3 regions of the Paenibacillus sp. FSL R7-0331 genome follow, and region 2 is predicted to be linked to each of the others. Evidence: predicted binding sites of a transcription regulator. Region 2 holds the regulator's gene; each other region holds the start of a gene.

What was found. Region 2 encodes Rex, which represses fermentation and respiration genes when NADH is low (regulators of the CRP and FNR family bind a similar motif). Its sites were predicted from a motif close to TTGTGAAATATTTCACAA; they were not measured.
Region 1: a site for Rex is predicted at 1,261-1,278, ahead of pflB (formate C-acetyltransferase). Genes of this name have one in related genera too.
Region 3: a site for Rex is predicted at 2,801-2,818, ahead of R70331_RS12130 (helical membrane plugin domain-containing protein). Genes of this name have one in related genera too.

What each region holds. Positions count from the first base shown of each region.
Region 1 covers NZ_CP009284.1:4,797,585-4,803,060, forward strand. The annotation lists gene pflB (formate C-acetyltransferase) at 1-1,171, opposite strand, end outside; gene adhE (bifunctional acetaldehyde-CoA/alcohol dehydrogenase) at 1,435-4,056, opposite strand; gene R70331_RS20800 (ABC transporter substrate-binding protein) at 4,412-5,476, opposite strand, start outside.
Region 2 covers NZ_CP009284.1:4,530,737-4,536,212, reverse strand. The annotation lists gene R70331_RS19465 (tetratricopeptide repeat protein) at 1-396, shown strand, start outside; gene dinG (ATP-dependent DNA helicase DinG) at 514-3,372, shown strand; gene R70331_RS19455 (redox-sensing transcriptional repressor Rex) at 3,504-4,157, shown strand; gene R70331_RS19450 (amidohydrolase) at 4,144-5,445, shown strand.
Region 3 covers NZ_CP009284.1:2,939,004-2,944,479, forward strand. The annotation lists gene R70331_RS12115 (purple acid phosphatase family protein) at 1-584, shown strand, start outside; gene R70331_RS12120 (hypothetical protein) at 1,158-1,781, shown strand; gene R70331_RS12125 (nitroreductase family protein) at 1,959-2,576, opposite strand; gene R70331_RS12130 (helical membrane plugin domain-containing protein) at 2,899-3,342, shown strand; gene R70331_RS12135 (NAD(P)/FAD-dependent oxidoreductase) at 3,400-4,578, shown strand; gene R70331_RS12140 (SGNH/GDSL hydrolase family protein) at 4,746-5,375, shown strand.

The DNA.
Region 1 (5,476 bases), 270 kb from region 2:
ATACCTTGGCACAGAATTTCTTAAAGCCTTCAGGCAGCTTCTCGGACCAGAGTACAGTCAGGTTCGGTTCCGGTGCAGGTCCCAGATTGTACAGGGTGTGCAGGAAGCGGAAGCTGTTCTTGGTTACGCGGGTAGTTCCGTCTTCAGCCATACCACCGATGGATTCTGTTACCCAGGTAGGGTCACCGGAGAACAGTTCGTTATAGTCAGGCGTACGCAGGAATTTCACGATACGCAGTTTCATTACAAAGTGGTCAACAATTTCTTGTGCTTGCTCTTCTGTAAGAGTACCTTCTTCGAAATCACGTTGTGCGTAGATATCAAGGAAAGAGGATACACGTCCCAGGGACATCGCTGCACCGTTCTGCTCCTTAACAGCTGCCAGGTAACCGAAGTATACCCATTGAGTAGCTTCTTTGAAGGAGTTAGCCGGTTTGGAAATATCAAGACCATGAGCGGCAGCCATTTCTTTCAGTTCGGCCAGAGCGCGGATCTGCTCGGACAGCTCTTCACGCAGACGGATTACATCTTCAGTCATGGAATCAACTTCAAGCTCAGTCAGTTGCTGTTTCTTGTCTTTAATCAGGAATTCAATACCGTACAGAGCAACGCGGCGGTAGTCGCCGATAATGCGTCCGCGGCCGTATGCATCAGGAAGACCTGTGATAACGCCGGATTTACGCACTGCTCTCATATCTGGAGTATATGCATCAAATACGCCTTGGTTATGCGTTTTGCGGATATTCGTGAACATTTCGACAATGTTATTCGGAAGCTCGAAGCCATAAGCCTTAGTAGCATCGATCATCATCTTGATACCGCCGAACGGCTGGATGGAACGTCTGAAAGGAGCATCAGTCTGCACGCCTACGATTTGTTCCTTGTCCTTGTCGATATAACCTGGGTTGTGGGAAGTAATAGTGGAGACAGTATCGAGGGATACATCCCATACGCCGCCTCTTTCTCTTTCTTCCTTGCTCAGCTGGGAAATGATCTTCCACAGTTCAGTGGTGTTGCTTGTAGGACCTACGAGGAAATCTTCATTTCCTTCATAAGGCTTGATGTTTGTTGTAATGAAGTTATTAACGTCAACTTTCTTGGCCCATTTACCTTTTGTAAAACTTCTCCAACCCGACTTTACCTCTTGTACATCTTTTTCAATCACCGACATGCTAAATCCCTCCATTTATATATTTATTATATTTGTAGAGATCGCGGGCTTGAAGGTTGATCCCGTGTCTCGTGATCCCAAGAATATGGTTGTTATAAAATTCACAATCACAATTTCATATCTCGGGTTCGTTGTTTATATAAACATTTTAGTTTATTTTCTGAAAAAGGACTGTGACAAATATCACCTTTCCGGTGATATTTGTCACTACCATCTAGTCCCATATTATCCTTTAAACATATTATTCGCCACTCAACACCTAATTAGACGTCAAATCTTCCGTAGAAGGCATTGCGGTATACGTCAGCCAGCTCGCTTACCAGCGGCAGCTTAGGGTTAGCTGTTGTACATTGGTCTTCAAATGCACGGTCAGCCAGGTAATCTACACGGGATTCGAAATCCTTAGGATCGAAGCCAAGCGCAGAGAAGGATTCTTCGATACCGAGCTTTTTGTTCATGTCGCGGATTGCGTTGATCAGGCTTGTTACGCCTTCTTCAGTAGTGCGGGCCGGCAATCCCAGAATGCGGGCGATTTCGGCATAACGCTCGTCAGCTACAAAGTGCGAATATTTAGGGAACGCAGCGAATTTCGTAGGTTTCTTAGCATTGTAACGGATTACGTGCGGCATCAGGATTGCATTGGTGCGGCCGTGTGCGGTGTGGTACTGCCCGCCCCATTTGTGCGCCAAGCTGTGGTTGATGCCCAGGAATGCGTTAGCGAACGCCATACCTGCAAGTGTCGATGCGTTGTGCATTTTCTCACGGGCAACTTTGTCTGCTTGCAGTGCGGATTTCTCCAGGTACTGGAACACCAGTTGGATTGCTTTGATTGCCAGACCGTCGGAATAGTCACTAGCCATAACCGATACATAAGCTTCAATAGCATGTGTTAGAACGTCCATACCAGTATCAGCTACAGCAGTTTTAGGCAAGCTGTATACAAATTCCGGATCGATAATCGCAACATCTGGAGTCAGTTCATAATCAGCCAAAGGATACTTAGTATTGTTCCCTGTTGTCTTGTCAGTAATAACCGCGAATGAAGTCACTTCCGAACCTGTACCCGAAGTTGTTGGAATCGCAACAAATTTAGCTTTGTTACCCAGCTTAGGGAATTTGTAGACACGTTTGCGGATATCCATGAATTTCTGTTTCAGGCCGTTAAAGTCAGCATCCGGATGTTCATAGAATAGCCACATCCCTTTGGCAGCATCCATTGGGGAACCGCCGCCGAGCGCGATGATGCAGTCCGGCTGGAATCTGTTCATCATAGCAGTACCTTTTTCAACGGTAGTAGTCGATGGATCCGGTTCAACTTCCGAGAACACTTCAATCGCTACAGGAGTTTGGCGTTGACGCAGATAGTGCTCAACTCTTTCCACATAACCCAGCTTAACCATCATAGGGTCAGTAATGATTGCTACGCGTGTGATGTCAGGCATTTTAGCCAGGTACTGGGTGGATCCTTTTTCAAAGTAGATTTTGTCAGGTACTTTAAACCATTGCATATTCACGGTACGACGGTTCACCCTTTTCACATTGATCAGATTGATGGCAGTAACGTTCTGCGATACCGAGTTGCGTCCATAAGATCCGCAGCCAAGTGTGAGCGAAGGGATATTCGTATTGTAAAGGTCGCCGATGGCGCCATGTGTCGAAGGCGAGTTCACAAGAATACGTCCCGTTTGCAGGCGGTGCGAGAACTTCATGATAACTTCTTCATTGTTGGAGTGGATAGCCGAACTGTGGCCCATGCCGCCAAATTCAACGATTTCTGCAGCACGTTCGATACCTTGGTCAGCATTTTTAACTTTGTAGCAAGCCAGAACCGGGCTCAGCTTCTCAGCGGACAGCGGATATTTAGTACCTACACCTTCGATTTCTGCTACCAGAATCTTAGTGCCTGCAGGAACCTGGATTCCGCACATTTCAGCGATTTTCACAGCCGATTGACCAACGATTGCCGGGTTTACTGCGCATTTTTCTACATTCATAGCGCCGTTTGTCAGCTTAGCAGCTTCATCTTTGTTAACGAAATAGCAGCCGTTCGCGATCATTTTCTTTTTCACTTGGTCAAAAATGGCTTCTTCGATAATAACAGCCTGCTCAGAAGCACAGATCATACCGTTATCGAATGTTTTGGAAAGAATAATGTCGTTTACCGCTTGATCGATATCAGCACTCTTTTCAATGAAAGCAGGTACGTTACCAGGGCCTACGCCGAGAGCCGGTTTACCGCAGCTGTAAGCTGCTTTTACCATTGCCGATCCGCCAGTTGCCAGGATCAGTGCAACGTCAGGGTTGTTCATCAGTGCATTTGTTTTATCCATGGTAGGAAGCTCGATCCATTGGATGAAGTTCTCAGGTGCACCGGCTTTTACGCCTGCATCATGAAGAATTTTGGCAGATGCCGCGCTACACTCTTGCGCAGAAGGGTGGAAACCGAATATAATAGGATTACGTGTCTTAGCGGAAATCAGTGCTTTAAACATCGTGGTGGATGTTGGGTTGGTTACCGGTGTGATACCCATTACTATTCCGACTGGTTCAGCAATCTTTTGGAAGCTGTCATAAGCGTTATCCTCAATAACGCCTACTGTCTTGTCGTACTTAATTCCGTGCCAGATATATTCAGTTGAGAAGATGTTCTTCGTAATTTTGTCTTCGTATACTCCGCGGCCTGTTTCTTCGACAGCCAGTTTCGCCAAGTACATATGTTTGTCGAGACCTGCCAATGCCATTGCATGAACGATTGTGTTAACCTGCTCCTGATCCAGTTCCATGAACGCATCCAGGGCTTTCTTTGCTTTATCCACCAAAGTCTGAATATATTCTTCAGCGGTGGTTTGTTTCACTTGGGCGGCGACTTCGTTCTTAACTGCCATCTCCCTCGTCCTCCTGTCAATTTTTAGGTTGTTTTTCTCTACACATTTATCTTAACACATCATTTCCGTCTTGTATAGTGAATTCTTTCACAAAGTATAAAGTTTTTTTGATTTGTTTTCAAAGCGCTTACATTCAATCATATTCAGGACTATTATCCACTTTTTATGTATTTTCCTTGGTTATATTTAACTGATGCGGATTTTCATACCCGGGCTGCAGTACTTTCACATGCGTTGGGCGCTCATGCCCTGTCACATTTTGTCCTGATTTGACATTGCGAAGAAAAAGACCGGCTGTCCTCCAGCGTCGGAGGCTTTGCCGGTCTTTTGTCTGCACTAACACACTATCTGTCTGCTACTCAACTGTAATAGTATCGAAGAATTGCTCCTGTACCGTTTTGGCTGCGGCATCAAGCTGGGCTTTGGAGTCCGTTCCTTTTTTGGAGAACAGCTCCTGGATCACGTTGGACATCGTAGCATAGTAGTCCTGGGTGTTGTACTGGGCTTCAGGTTTTCCGTCGAGCAGAGCCATAATCTCCGGATTGTATTGATATACAATGTCTGAGTATTTGTCATAGACAGCTTTGGTTTTCTTACCGAACTCGGAATCAGCGGCATAATAGTCCAGAAGCGGCGGGATGAAGTATTTGCCGTCCGCCTTACGCTGCTGCAGTATCGCATCAAGCGCCTCCAGACCCTTGTCTGAGAAATAATCGAATGTGATATAACGGAACGCCATTTCCTGCTCATCCTTGGAGGCGTTCGGATTGATTACGAGATAATCGCCGCCGAGCACCCCGGTATGCTTGCCGCCCTTCTCAGCTGCAGGCATCGGATAGGTCAGCACATCCGCCGGCTTGAGTCCGCCCTGGTTCAGTGCCTGCTCAATTACACCGTCAGAGCCGGCCATAACCATAGCTGTACGCCCCTGCTGGAATGCACCGACCGCATCGCCCCAGCCGAGCGCCCAGTCCTGCGGGATAGCTTCCGCTTCCCATCTCAGCTTTTTGTAGAAATCCAGCGCCTTGACACCGGCTTCAGAATTGAAGGTCGCAACAACTTTTCCGCCCTCCACGTTCTGAATCTCTCCGCCTGCTTCAAACAGGAAGTTAGTCCAGTTCCAGCCGGCCTCGTTGCCTTTACCCATCGGAGCAATTCCGGAAATGCCTTTCTTGGCATCGGCTACACCTTTGGCGGTATTCAGCATGTCATCCCAGGTCCAGTCCATTGGAGGAACGGCTACACCTTTATCATCCAGCATTTTTTTGTTGATCATGGTGGTGGTAACATAGCCCTTTTGGGTTACACCGTACATTTTGCCGTCAATCAGGAACTGGTTCTGCAGCACCGGATTGATCTGCTCCTTGTACTCATAGGCATTCCACAGCTCGGTGATGTCGGCCGCCCAGCCCTTTTCCAC
Region 2 (5,476 bases):
ATGGAATCTTTCGTCAGGGGACAGGGTTATTATAAGCTGCTGATGTACGGCAAATGCATCGGGCAGTTCCAGGAGGTGATCGGGAGGTACCCGGACAGTCTGGCTGCCCGCTTGTATCTGGCTATGGCTTATTTGCAGGAAGGCGAAGGAGATGCGGCCTGGGCCCACCTGAATCATATGCTTGCCCTGATCCGTGAGAGCAAGCTTAAGGCTATGGTCTATAATGCGCTAGGCTGCATCAGGGCCTCCCAGGAACGCTTCCATGAAGCAAGTGAGCTGTTTGGTCTGTCTTTGCTGCATGATCCGGCATTGCCGGAGCCAAACATCAATCTGGAGGTCTGCCGCAAAAAAGGCGGAAAGCTGCAGTTCGGGGACCAGCTGGTTTCGCTTTTGTAATAATAGCCATTTTATTTAGGCGGTGCATCCACTTGAAACAAGCGGCTTGCATCGCCTTTTTACGTAACTTCTGTTATGCTGATAAGGAGTCTCAAGTGAAAGGGAATAGAACTTACAATGAAATTTGCCGTGCTTGATTTTGAAACTACGGGAACCCAATCTGTGGGTGAGATCATCCAGGTTGGCCTTGCCATTATAGAAGAAGACCGGACCGTCTCCCGGGTATATGGGTCCTATGTCAAGCCCGGAACACCGATTCCTCCTTTTATTACAGGCCTGACCGGCATTACCGACGATGATGTTGCGGATGCGCCGGAGCTGGATGAGATGATGATGGAGCTGGTCCCGCTGCTCGACGATGTTGTGCTTGTAGGGCACAATGTCGCCTTTGATTTCCACTTTTTACAGAATGCCCTGGACCGCTGCGGTTATCTGCCTTTTCAGGGGAGAATTCTCGATACGATTGATTTTCTCAAAATATGCTTTCCGTCGCTCTCCACGTATCAGCTCGGTGCAGTAAGCGCGCATTTCGGCCTGACGCATGACCGTCCGCATCAGGCGGACAGCGATGCGCTCGCTACTGCGCTTGCGCTGCTTAAATGCCTGGATGAGCTGTACAGCCTTCCGCTGCTGACGATTCAGCGGCTTAATGAGCTGTTTGCCGGTGAGGACAGCGATTTGGCCTGGTACTTTGACGGTCTGCTGCACGAGCGGGAGATGGAGACCTTTCAGCCGGAGGGTGAGCTTACGTTTCACCGTCAGCTGGCGCTGGCTGTCGGTGATTGGGCAGAGCTTGCTCCGCCCCGCGAAGAGGGTTCAGGCAGCCCTCTGGAGAATGTATCCTTTGAGGACTATATGTCCGAGGTAACGGTCCGCCTGAAAGATACGCTGCCGCAGTATGAGGCGCGTGAAGCGCAGGAGATTATGATTGGTGAAGTAAAGACCGCCCTTCAGGAGGAGAAGCACCTGCTGATTGAAGCAGGCACCGGAACCGGCAAATCGCTGGGTTATCTGCTGCCGGCAATTTATCACAGTGTGCGCACGGATCAGAAGGTAATGGTCAGCACACATACTATCAACCTGCAGGATCAGCTGCGCGAGCGGGATATCCCTCTCCTGACCACAGTGGTTCCGTTTCCGTTCAAGGCTGCCGTCTTTAAAGGAAGAGGGCACTATTTGTGTCTGCGCAAGTTTGAACATAAAATAAATAATAAAGACTTCGTGAGCACCAGGGAAGAATCGCTCACTGCAGCGCAAATGCTTGTGTGGCTTACCCAGACACAGTCAGGCGACGACGAGGAGCTGAATCTAAGCGGCCGGGGCGGCGATTTCTGGGAGAGCGTCGCCAGCGACACTGATTCCTGTCTGGGCCGGGCCTGCCCGTGGTTCCGGAAATGTTATTATCACCGGGCCAAGCATGAAGCGGGCATTGCCGATGTAGTCATTACGAATCATTCCAAGCTGTTCGCAGATGTGAAGGCCGGGCATCAGCTGCTGCCTGCCTACGAGCATCTTATCATTGATGAGGCGCATCATCTGGAGGATGTGGCCGGTAAGCATCTGGGCATGCAGATGAAGTATTTTACAGTAGCCCATACGCTCACGCGGCTGTATAAGGACAGTAAGAACGGTCAGCTTCCGGCGCTGCGCCAGACTTTGCAGTCTTCAGGAAGCGAGCAGGCTTCCGAATGGAGCAGCGTCATTGACCGGATCTATCCGGATCTGCTGACCGTCAAGGAGACATGGGATGTGCTGAGCGACAAGCTGTTCGGCCTGCTGCCTGACCGCAGTGATGCGGCAGCCGGAGAAGCGGGGCAGCTGGTGTCACGCCTGCATCCCGGCAAAAAGCCGAGGGACTGGGAAGAGCTGGCTGCACTGGAGAATACGTTGAATCTCTGCCTCAGCGATATCATCCGCAGGGGCGACAAGATGCTCAGTGAGATGCGTGATACCGACAGCCAGTCATCCTCAGACAGCCTGGTTACCGACATCGGCGGATTGTTCAAGGACCTGACGTCCATCCGGGAGCAGATCCGCTTCTTCATGGGTCTGAATGACGAGAATATTGTGTACTGGATGGAGGGCAGCAGCAACTACCGCGGCAAATCACTGCAGCTGTATGCTGTTCCGGTGGATGTCAGCACCCAGCTCAAGGAGCTGTTCTTCGATAAGAAAAAGAGTATAACCTTGACCTCGGCCACGCTGTCTGTGGATAAATCCTTTCAGTTTATGATTGATAATCTTGGTCTGGGCGAAGCCGCGCAGCAGGACAGGCTGATGACGGCACTGCTGCCTTCACCGTTTAATTACCGTGAGCAGGCACTGCTCGTTATTCCGCGTGATTTTCCGAGTATTAAGGGCAGTGTGGGGGATGCGCGGTTTGTTGACAAGCTTGTGCATTCGCTGGCAGAAGCGGCAATTGCAACGAGAGGACGCATGCTGGTGCTGTTTACTTCTTATAAGATGCTGAGGCAGGTCTACGATCCGCTCAAGGAAGCGTTGTCCTCGGAGGATATCGCCGTACTTGGACAAGGAATTGAAGGGGGCAGCCGCAGCAAGCTGATCCGGCGGTTCCAGGACAGTCCGGCAGCCGTACTTCTGGGCACCAGCAGCTTCTGGGAAGGCGTGGATATTCCCGGTGATGCTCTTACCTGTCTGGCTATTGTGAGACTTCCGTTTCAGCCGCCTAACCACCCGCTTGCAGAGGCCAAGTCAGAGCTGCTCCAGGCGCAGAAAAAGAATCCGTTCATGAAGCTGTCGGTTCCCCAGGCGGTTATCCGCTTCAAGCAGGGCTTCGGCCGGCTGGTTCGTACCGCTCAGGATCGGGGAATTGTCATTGTATATGATACCAGGGTAATCGAGTCTTACTACGGAAAGTATTTCCTCTATTCGCTGCCCGGACCCAAGATGGAGCATATGCTGACCGACCAGATGGTTCCGAGAATTGAGGAATGGCTGGAAGGCGGCATTTCATAAAGACTTTGCGTCATTATCTATTTATTGTCCAGAGCCCGCCTCCGTCTCCCGTTGATTGATAAGGGGACGGATGCGGATTTCATACACATCTGAGCATCATCAGAGCAAGACTAAATTTAGGAGGAGAATACATGAAATCGGACAAAATATCAGAGGCTGTCGTACGCAGGCTCCCTGTGTACCTGCGTTTCCTGAATGATCTCCAGAAGCGTGAAATTGCAACCGTTTCTTCCCAGGAGCTGGGACAGAAGCTTGATCTTAATCCGGCTCAGATCCGCAAGGATCTGGCTTATTTCGGTGATTTCGGCCGGAAGGGCATCGGCTACGATGTGTCTTATCTGATCGAAAAAATCCGTCACATCCTCAAGCTTGACCAGCAGATCAACGTTGCGCTGGTAGGAGCCGGTAACCTTGGCCATGCCCTTTCAAACTACAATGCCTATCTTAAGGATACAATGAAAATAACAGCCATCTTTGATTCCTACGCTCCTAAAGTGGGACAAAAGATCAACTCCCTGACCGTTCAGCCGATGGAGGAGCTGGGCCGGACCATTCGTGAACAGGGAATCCGGATCGGTATTATTACGGTACCCGACAGCGAAGCGCAGAATGTTGCTGATATCCTGGTGGAATCGGGCATTGAAGCCATTCTTAACTTTGCGCCGGTTATTTTGAAGACCCCGCCGACGATACGTATTCATGCAGCTGATTTTACAACGGATCTGCAGAGCTTGGCCTACTATTTGCATGACGGAAAGGACGAAATAAGAGATGAGCAGCAATAAAACCATAATCGTGAACGGCCGGTTTCTTGTGCCGGGCTCGCTTAAGCCTGTCCTGAGCGGTTATATGACTATAGAGGATGATCTGATCACATACATAGGGGAAGACAAGCCTGCAGCCGAAGAGGGCGTTCTGACGGTTGACGGCAGCCGCCTGCTGTTCATGCCGGGACTGGTCAACACCCACGGCCATGCAGCGATGTCACTGCTGCGCGGGTATGGTGACGATATGGTGCTTCAGACCTGGCTGCAGGAAAAAATGTGGCCGATGGAAGCGAAATTTACCGGTGATGATGTGTACTGGGGAACAGCATTGTCTGTCCTGGAAATGTTAAAGGGCGGAACAACAACCTTCCTTGATATGTACGATCATATGGACCGGGTAGCAGAGGTTACGGAGCTTTCCGGCATTCGTGCTGTACTGATGCGCGGCGCGATCGGCCTGTGTCCTGAAGATGTGCAGAATCAGAAGCTGGCAGAAGCTGTAGAATTCGCGCGCAGCTGGCACGGTAAGGCGGACGGCAGAATTACAGCTATGCTCTCACCGCATGCGCCGTACACCTGTCCTCCGGATTTCTTCATGAAATTTGTACAGGCAGCCCATGATCTGGATCTGCCGATGCATACGCATATGTCTGAGACACGCCATGAAGTGGAACAGAATGTCGCTGATTACGGCCTTCGTCCTGTGGCACATCTGGAGAAGCTTGGTATGTTCACCCGGCCATCCCTGATTGCCCATGGCGTTCATCTGAATGATGAGGAAATTGAGATTCTGGCGAAGTACAATGTCGGAGTATCCCATAACCCTGGCAGCAACCTGAAGCTGGCGAGCGGGGTTGCCCGTGTGCCGGAACTGCTGAAGGCGGGAGTCAAGGTTTCACTCGGCACCGACGGGGCAGCCAGCAACAACAATCTGGATATGTTCGAAGAGATGCGGCTTGCCGCCCTGATCCACAAAGGCGTCAGCGGTGACCCGACAGCTGTGCCTGCACCGGAAGCGCTGCTGATGGCAACGGAATACGGGGCCTCCTCCATCTATCTGGCTAATGTGGGCCGCCTGGCTGCAGGCATGAAGGCAGACTTTATTGCCATTGACATTGACCAGCCGCATCTTCTTCCTCATTCCGACCTGCTCTCCCACGCGGTATACTCAGCAAGTGCAAAAGACGTGGCGCATGTCTGGGTTAACGGCAAGCAGGTGGTGAAGGACGGCCAGTGCCTGACGCTGGATGAAGAGGAGATCCGCCGCAAAGCGCAGGAGACTTTCGAAAGCCTGCTCAAACGGTAAGAGGGTTAGTTACAAGCGGTGCTGCCGTTAT
Region 3 (5,476 bases), 1.6 Mb from region 2:
ATGAGGTGGAGGAACAAGCAGCCGAATTCACCTCTCACTTCAACGTCCCGGATAACGGGGCCAAAGGCTCAATCGCCGGAACATCGTACTCCTTCGACTATGGACCGGTGCATATTACGGTGCTGAACACGGAGGGTAACTTGAAAAAACAGGCTGAATGGCTGAAAAAGGATCTTGCCGGTACGGACAAAGCCTGGAAAATCGTTGCTTTTCACCGTCCGGCATATGGCGGTAATACCTATAAGAAGCTGGACGACTGGGCTCTGCTTTTTGACAAATATGAGGTTGATCTGGTGCTGCAGGGGCATAATCATGAGTATTCGCGGTCTTATCCGCTGCTGGACGGGGAAATTGTAGCTGAGGGTGAAGGAGCGGCTGGGGCGTCCAGAGGAACGGTCTATGTCGTTACGAACGCTTCCGGCAACAAGTTCAATGAGAAAAAAGAAGACCAGTTCTATCATGCTGTACATTTTCAGAACAACAAGGCGATGTTTGCGGGCATTTCCATTAGCGGTAGAGTACTGACTTATCAGGCTTACGATGTGGATGGCAACCTGCTGGATGAATTTACACTTACCCACTAAACACACGTAAACCTCTATCATTGATTGTCATCAACGATAGAGGCTTACGATGTTTGCACTATACCCATGTTATGCTCAGACTCCTTATCCTATCCTTTGAACTCAGCCGGGTAGAAATCGTCCGAGGCGGCAGTGAATTTGCCTATCCTGCACGATAAATCTTCTCTAATTCATCCTCTGCCACGAGTGGACTGCGATGTAACATTTGAGCTTTAAGAAGCTCCTACCATTTCGTTCGGGGATGAATTGAAAGCTTTAACGCCAGGATCAAAGATATAGTCTCAAGCTCAGGGATTACAGCTGCTCAGGATTGCTGCGGAATAGTTACTGCTGTCTGTCAGACGTTCCTGCTAGCGGTGTAAGGTTCCCTTGAGTTGATGTCTTAAGTATACCTGCAGACGGCCGGGCTGTAAAAAGCGCTAATCTTAAGAAATGGAACTATTTTTCAGCTCATCCTCTTGTAAGCGCTATTATTCTGTCTGGTTCTCAGTTTTTCGGTATTCGCGGCCTGTACCCGGGTAATGCCTGGTTAGATCAATCATGTATAATGAAGCCAACAGAGGAGGAGTATCAATGAAGCTGTTTCGGATAACAACATCACCTATGGGTGTAGAGCGGATCGGGGAGTTTCTGGAGAATAACTATATCTGTATCGGTTATCCCGGCACCGGAGATTTGGAACATGCCGGTCCGGAGGAGATGCTGGCCAGATTGCTGAAGAGCGGGGCATATAAGGGACCGGAGCTTGAAGAAGCCGTGGTTAACCTTAACCTGTTCGTGCATGAAATGCAGGACGGGGATTATGTGCTGATTGCCGACGGGCAGTGGGTGCATCTGGGCGATCTGGGTGACTATTTCTATGACGAAACCGGCGATACACCGGAGGACGGCCGCTGTCACCGGCGCGGTGTAACCTGGCTGAGAAGCATTCCGCAAAGCGCGCTGAATCCGGAAGCTGCAGAACTGCTGGCAGATGAGAGCCTGATCTCCAGGTATCGCGGGACGCTGCCGGCGGCACGGCTGGAGCTGTGGATCGAGGGGAAGAGCCTGGCTGATTCCGTAGCTGACGGTAAGCGCAATTTGGTGGATGAAATAACCGTCGCCAAAGCCGTTTCCGTCCTTAAAGAAGCTCTCCACAGCGATGATGCGGACCGGCGTGAACGGGCAGCAATAGCAATCCTGCAATACGCAAAATAGAACGGTAAATTTTTGTGTCCAATTCACTGATTACACCTCACCTCGGTTTCCAGGTAGGGTGTCCACTTTTACATAGTAATAATGGGCTGTTTGCAGCCTGAAGCAACAAAAAAGCCTTCCGCCTAATGATGACGGAGGGCCTTTTTGCGCATTCTATAGCTGTTCTTCGTGCAAGGATCAGATGAAATCCACGAATTCGTTAACCGGCTTACGGTAGCCGCGCGGTCTGATCTTATGCTTGTTGTCTTTGCCGATTGTGATCATCAGGGCAGGGACAAGATTATCCGGTGCATTGAGGGTTGCATTCACAGCCTCGGGCACAAAACCGATCATCGGGCATGTATCCCAGCCCTTGTCCTTGGCGATCAGCATGAACTGCATGGCTGAAAGGGAGGCGTTACGGATGGCTTCATCGCGCTGGAAGGCTTCATTGCCGGCATAGGCATCATTAATGGACTGGATGGTGTTATCGTATTCCTCCTGGCTCATAGCGCCAAGCAGCTTAAGGCCGCTGTAAATCTCCGGCGCCTGCAGGTAAGCATTCTTATCACCATATACGATAATGACGGCTGAAGCAGTATGAACCTTGTACTGGTTGTATGCATCCTTGCGGAGCTGCTCCTTGACTGCCGGATCGGTAATTACCTTGTAGTGGGCATGCTGCAGATTGTTGCTGGAAGGGGCGAGACGGGCAAGCGAGAACATCTCCTCCAGCTCAGCCTTGGAAATAGAAACACCTTCTACGAAATTCATGGCGGATCTGCGGGCTTGGACTAATTCTGAAAAATTGCTCATTATTATGCCTCCGTTAGTTTATGTATTGGTTAATAAAAATCAATAACTGATGTTTTATAATAAACTTACATTAAGTTACTTGCTTAAGATAGCATGGTGTTTGAGGATCGTCAATGATTTTAGGCGGTAATTCATAAATATTTTTATAAAAAAGAAGGAAATACGCGAAAATGCCATTAAATAAGTGATTAATATCACAAAATAAGGCTAAATGGGTAAAAACTTTGTGACATAATTAACAATAACGGTGGTATAATAGGCACACTGACTTTGTGAGTTAGATATGATTAAGCAGGTATGTCAACGCGAAGGAGAGGCTAATATGTCTGAAACAATTACACAATCACTGCCTGAACAGGAAGAAACAGCTGCCGCAGCAAAGGTATCCAAGGAGGACTTGCTCGAACAGCTGCTGAAGCCTGAGGTTCAGGAGTCGCTTGCATTACTGGTGGAGGAGCTGCCTAAGCTGACTAAGCTGGCCGGAGTATTAACGAAATCGTTTGATTTTGTCCAGGCGGTTGCAACGGATGATGTGCTAAAGAATGACACTGTAGGTGCGATCAAAGAAATTGCCGAGCCTGTTGTAGGGTCGGTTAAAAACATGGCTGCTACCGTAATCGAAGCTAAGGACCGCGCTGAGGCCAGTACGGACAATATCAGCCTGTTCGGCATGATGAAAATGATCAAGGATCCCCAGGTTCAGAAAATGCTCCGCTTCGTGAACGCCTATCTGGAGGTCAGCGGCGAACGCAGTCCGCAGAAGTAAGTAACCTGTACTTTATTGATTTAGAATGTATACACACGTATGGACGGAGGAAATAGAATGTCAAAACATATTGTTATCCTGGGTGCAGGTTACGGCGGCTTGCTGAGCGCGCTGACTGTGCGTAAATATATGAGCAAAGCTGAAGCAAGAGTTACGGTAGTCAACCAGTATTCGACTCACCAGATTATTACAGAGCTTCACCGTCTGGCAGCCGGAAGCATCTCGGAAAAGGCGATTGCGATGCCGCTGGCGAAGCTGTTTGCCGGTAAAGATATCGATCTGAAGATCGCCAAGGTAAAATCCTTCTCCGTGGACAGCAAGCAGATCAGCCTGTCTGACGGTTCAACCCTTTCTTATGACGCACTTGTTGTCGGACTTGGCAGTACAACGGCTTACTTTGGTATCCCGGGTCTGGAGCAGTACAGCATGGTACTGAAGTCGGCAGAGGATGCCAAAAACATTCACGCCCACATTGAAAGTAAAATCGCCGCATACGCGCAAAGCAAAAACCCTGCGGATGCAACCATTCTGATCGGCGGCGGCGGATTAACCGGCGTTGAGCTGGTTGGTGAAATTGCCGATGTTCTGCCTAACCTGACCAAGCGTTATGGCGTAGATCCGAAAGAGATCAAGCTGCTGCTCGTCGAAGCAGGGCCAAAGATTCTGCCTGTATTGCCGGATCACCTGATTCAGCGGGCAACCGCAAGCCTTGAAGCGCGCGGTGTACAGTTCCTGACCGGACTGCCTGTAACCAATGTTGAAGGCAACACCATTGATCTGAAGGATGGTCAAAAGATCGTTGCCAACACCTTTGTATGGACCGGAGGCGTGCAGGGGAATCCGCTGGTCGGGGAATCCGGACTTGAGGTTAACCGCGGCCGTGCTACAGTCAATGATTTCCTGCAGTCCGCTTCGCATAAGGATGTGTTCGTTGCCGGAGACAGCGCCGTTCACTTCGCGCCGGACGGCCGTCCAAATCCGCCGACGGCACAGATTGCCTGGCAGATGGGCGAGCTGATCGGATACAACCTCTATGCTTTGTTGAATAACAAAGCGATGGAAAGCTTCAGCCCGATTAATTCCGGAACACTTGCCAGCCTCGGCCGCAAGGACGGCGTTGCCATTATCGGCGGCAGCTCGACTCCGCTTAAGGGCCTTCCGGCAACTATGATGAAGGAAGCCAGCAATATCCGCTACCTGACTCATATTAAAGGCCTGTTCAGTCTGGCTTACTAGACGACTATCCCCTCCAATCCTGAAATGAGCCTTACAGAGGCCGGGATAATGGAGGGGATTTTTGCCTCTATTTGCCTCTATTGAAAAAATCCGCTGTACTATTCGTTGCCCTTTGCTATAATATCCTTGTTTGTATTAATCTGGTTTGTCATGGGAGGATTTATAGAATGGGATTCAAGGATAATGATGTGATCGTATTTATCGGCGACAGCATCACAGACTGCGGACGTAATTATAGTGATGCTGCATCACTGGGTTGCGGCTATGCCCTGATGGCTGCTGCCAGATTAGGACTGCTGTACCCGGAGAAAAAGCTGACCGTATTTAACCGGGGGATCAACGGCAACAGGATAACGGATTTGCAGCAACGCTGGGACAGTGACTGTCTGGAGCTGAAGCCGGACTGGGTATCCATCTATATTGGAATTAATGATACCTGGCGCTGGTATGACTCAGGCTTTGAAACTACGGCAGACGAATTTGAATCCGCTTACCGTGATCTGATTGAGCGTACACTGGCGGTAACGGATGCTAAGTTCGTTCTGGTTGAGCCTTTTGTGCTGCCCGTGCCGGAAGACCGGAAGGGCTGGCGTACAGATCTTGATCCGAAAATCCATGTCGTGCGCTCACTGGCGCGCGAATACGGTGCAGCGCTTGTTCCGTTAGACGGCTTGTTTGCAGCTGCTGCGGTGCAGGCGGAGCCTGCATACTGGGCAGGTGACGGGGTACATCCTTCACCGGCCGGGCATGCACTGATTGCTGAAGCCTGGCTTAAAGCAGCCGGCGCCATCAGCTAGCCCAAACAACAGCGCTAGACGAAGACTGATCCGTAAGTGTGTGCGGACCGGTCTTTTTTGATTCTGAAGCATGGTTTTTCCTGTGTATATTTCATTCTGCT